DNA from 2 places in the Ruminococcus sp. RTP21484sp1_RTP21281st1_A8_RTP21281_210402 genome. Region 2 is predicted to be linked to the other one. Evidence: predicted binding sites of a transcription regulator. Region 2 holds the regulator's gene; the other holds the start of a gene.
The links. The regulator HrcA, encoded in region 2, represses chaperone genes, less so after heat shock. The targets are predictions, from matches to a motif close to TGTTAGCACTCNNNNNNNNNGAGTGCTAACA.
Positions count from the first base shown of each region.

Region 1: the regulator HrcA is predicted to act here: its motif matches at 884-914, upstream of groES (co-chaperone GroES).

Region 1 is NZ_JBCPGE010000004.1:46,662-48,867, forward strand. It holds gene codY (GTP-sensing pleiotropic transcriptional regulator CodY) at 1-524, shown strand, start outside; gene groES (co-chaperone GroES) at 952-1,236, shown strand; gene groL (chaperonin GroEL) at 1,281-2,206, shown strand, end outside.
Region 2 is NZ_JBCPGE010000001.1:57,950-60,155, forward strand. It holds gene grpE (nucleotide exchange factor GrpE) at 1-562, opposite strand, end outside; gene hrcA (heat-inducible transcriptional repressor HrcA) at 579-1,619, opposite strand; gene AB5170_RS00275 (TIGR00730 family Rossman fold protein) at 2,063-2,206, opposite strand, start outside.

The DNA of each region.
Region 1 (2,206 bases), on a different contig from region 2:
CCAAAGAGAACGTGAATCTTCAGACACTTGGCTTTGAGCATGTTTCCAGCAGCTATCAGGGAATCATCAATCCTATTGATATTGCAGGAGAACGTCTTGGAACGGTGTTTATGTACCGCAAGGATCGTCCATATGATATTGAGGATATTATTGTCAGTGAATACGGCACTACAGTTGTAGGTCTTGAGATGATGCGGGCTGTACATGAAGAGAATGCTGAGGAAGACCGAAAGAAACAGGTTGTAAAATCTGCTTTTAACACACTTTCTTTCTCTGAACTGGAAGCTATCATCCACATTTTTGATGAGCTTGACGGAGATGAGGGAATTCTTGTTGCCAGCAAGATTGCAGACAGAGTAGGTATTACCAGATCAGTAATCGTAAATGCACTCCGCAAGTTCGAGAGCGCAGGCGTTATTGAGTCCAGGTCATCCGGTATGAAGGGAACCTATATCAAGGTTCTCAATGAAGTGATCTTTGATGAATTGGAAGAGATTAAGGCCCAGAGAAATAAAAAGGCCTGAATGAATTCAATAAATAATAAACAAGTGTACAGAAGAACTGTTTTCCTTCGAACGTGTTTGAAAAAGGCTTTCTGCAAATTGTGAAGTTGCAGATTGCAGGAACGCTTTTTCAAACACGCTCTGGAGGGCAGTTCTTTTTTGTGTATAACAGGAAACTTCGTTGGAATTCATGATTTCACAAAAAAACTTTACCAGGCAGTCTTCAGAAGCTTCGAAATAGAAAAAAATTCAGAAAATTTTTAAAGTGAGAAAACAAGAGAAAAAAAGAGCATAAAAGAGAATAAAAAAGAATATACTTAAAAATGCAACTATGAAAAGAGTTGCACAAATAACGATAATTCAATAATATAATGGACAGTGATTAGCACTCGGCAATAATGAGTGCTAGCAAGGAAAAGAAAAGCAATTCTAAAGGAGGACATAGATCATGAAATTAGTTCCATTAGGCGACAGAGTTGTATTAAAACAGTTAGAAGCAGAAGAGACAACAAAATCCGGTATCGTTCTTCCGGGACAGGCACAGGAGAAACCACAGCAGGCAGAGGTAATCGCTGTAGGACCTGGCGGAGTCGTTGACGGCAAAGAAGTGAAAATGGAAGTTACTGTAGGCGACAAGGTTATCTATTCAAAATATTCAGGAACAGAGGTTAAGCTTGACGGTGAAGAGTATATCATCGTAAAACAGAGCGATATTCTTGCAATTGTGAAATAAGACATAACCTTATAAATAACTTGAAATCAGGAGGATGATTCATTATGGCAAAAGAGATTAAATATGGCGCAGAAGCCAGAACAGCATTGGAGGCTGGTGTAAATAAACTTGCTGATACCGTAAGAGTAACACTTGGACCGAAAGGAAGAAACGTAGTACTTGATAAACAGTTTGGTGCTCCGCTTATCACAAACGATGGTGTTACAATCGCAAAAGAGATCGAGCTTGAGGATGCTTTCGAGAACATGGGAGCTCAGCTGATCAAGGAAGTTGCATCCAAGACAAACGATGTAGCTGGTGACGGTACTACAACTGCTACTGTACTTGCCCAGGCAATGGTTCATGAAGGAATGAAGAATCTGGCAGCAGGTGCTAACCCGATCGTTATGAGACGCGGTATGAAGAAAGCTACAGATGCTGCTGTAGAAGCAATTAAGAACATGAGCCAGAAAGTAAGCGGAAAGAAACAGATCGCAAACGTTGCATCTATTTCCGCTGGAGATAAAGAAGTCGGAGAGCTTGTTGCAAATGCAATGGAAAAAGTTTCCAACGACGGTGTTATTACTGTAGAAGAGTCCAAGACCATGCACACAGAGCTTGACCTTGTAGAAGGTATGCAGTTTGACCGTGGATATATTTCCGCATACATGTCCACTGATATGGAGAAGATGGAAGCAAACCTTGAGGATCCATATATTCTGATCACAGACAAGAAAATCTCCAACATTCAGGAAGTTCTTCCGCTGCTGGAGCAGATCGTACAGGCTGGAGCAAAACTTCTTATCATCGCTGAAGATGTTGAGGGTGAGGCTCTTACCACTCTGATCGTAAACAAATTAAGAGGAACCTTCCAGGTAGTAGCTGTAAAAGCTCCTGGCTATGGTGACAGAAGAAAAGAAATGCTTCAGGATATCGCAATTCTGACAGGTGGTACTGTAATTTCTGACGAGGTAGGTCTTGAACTGAAAGA
Region 2 (2,206 bases):
CCTCCACATGCATCACTGCATTATGCAGATTCGGATCAAATTCCTTACCTACAGCTTCGATTGGCTTCACACCCATCTCATCAAAAGCTGTCATCATCTGCTTGTAGATCATCTTCATGCCTTCTGCAAATGGATCATCCTCCGGTGCCTGTGCAAGACCTCTTTCGAAGTTATCCACGATCGGAAGCATTTTTTCAACGATGTCCCTAGCGCCGATGATGTACATGCTGGATTTCTCCTTCTCCGTTCTTTTACGGTAGTTATCGAATTCAGCCATGCTGCGCTTCAGTCTGTCTGTAAGTTCCTCGACCTGCTGTTCGAATTTATCTTTCTCTTTTTTCTTCTTGCCGAAGAAAGAAGTTTTTGTCTTGGTTTCCGGTTCCTTCTGAGATTCTGCTTCCTGATCTGACTGCTCAGTTTCTTCTGTCTGTGCTGGTTCTTCGGAAGTCTCCTCTTCTGCTGTCTGGGCTGTATCTGCTGCCTCTTCTTCGCTTCCGTCTGTTACCGGAATGTCAACTGCTTCTTCCTGTACTTCGGCTTCTTTATTCATTTCTTCTGACACGCTTTCAACCGCCTTTCTAGGTTTTCTTATTTACCATTTCGTCAAGCTGGACTTTTAATTTCTTTAAGCTGTCCACTACATTCTCGTAATCCATTCGCTTGGGACCGATGATTCCAATAGTTCCACGCATTCCATCTCCCAACTCGTAAGTAGCTGTGACCACACTGCAGTCTTTCATGGTACGTACCGGAACTTCATCCCCGATGTATACCTGAACTCCTGTGTTCTCCGGATCTCCCATTTCCTCACGGACCATATCCGCAAGTTCCTGCTTATCCTCGAAAGTGGAAATCAGCTCACTGGCTCTGGATGTATCTGCAAGCTCTGGATACTTAAATATGTTGGTTGCTCCCGATGTATATACTTTCATATCTTCTTCGTCCACGTGAATTGTAGCTGCAACTGCGTCCAGCACATCTGCAACCACACCGCTGTGGCTTCCCGCCTGTTCTTTCAATCTGGCGATCATGCCCAGATTAATGTCCTGGATGGGTACGCCGTTCAGGTTCGTGTTAAGAAGAAGATTCAGCTTCAGGATCGTCTGGTCATCCATCTCCTCATCAATATTAATGATCTGGTTCCGAATAACATTACCCTCACATACAACTACGGCAATCAGCTGCCGCTCATTGACTCGTGAAAGCTGAATGAACTTCAGGGTGCTTCCCTTATACTGGGGAACCGCAACCATAGCCGCATAATTGGTATTCGTGGCAAGAACCTTCGCCACCTGCTTGAGCACCTTATCCATCTTATCTGACTTCTCAATCATCAGATCACGGATTTCTGCGATCTCGGCTTCCTTCTCCCTGGTAAGCTCATCTACATAAAGGCGATAGCCTTTATCTGATGGAATTCTTCCGGCTGAGGTGTGGGGCTGTACGATGTAGCCCATATCCGTCAGGTCGGACATCTCATTTCGGATAGTAGCAGAGCTGACATTCAGATCCGGATATTTGGAAATAGTTCTGGAACCTACAGGCTCACCTGTTTCCATATAAGTTTTGATGATTGCTTTCAGTATTTTCCGTTTGCGCTCATCTAATACTTCATCCATGAAATATCTGCTCCTTCCTGAAAAGCAGACGGTCAAACCTGATTCTGATTTCCGTCTGGCTTCTTCGAATTCCTTTGTTAGCACTCATTATTTAGGAGTGCTAACATCTATGTTCTTAAGATACACCTCAGTATTCCTTTTGTCAATATTTTTTACAAATTTTTTTCATCTTTTTTGATAGTTTTTACCCTATACTTTACCATTCTGGCTAAATTCTCCTTACTGCAATACTTTTTTTGGGCAGCAAGGATACTATCAGGTATCTGCCAACGCAGTCTTATGTTTGCTGCCGCATAAATGAAAAAGATGCCTTGAGAAAATTTTCCCTGGCATCTTCTTTCCTATATAGGAATACCGCCCATAGGCGACATGTCCGTTTTGTAACTGTTCAGCACCTTCACAGTTATATGTTTCGCAAAACAGCCCCTGCTGAATAGCAGCCTCTATTTTTTATAATTTTCCAGATAGTCAAGAACTGCTGTCGGCTCATCCAGAAAGACTACCAGATCCAGCACGGAAAAATCCATGAATTTCTCTTCTGCTGTGTACTCCAGCAATGCTTTCATCTTGTCATAATATCCGTCAAT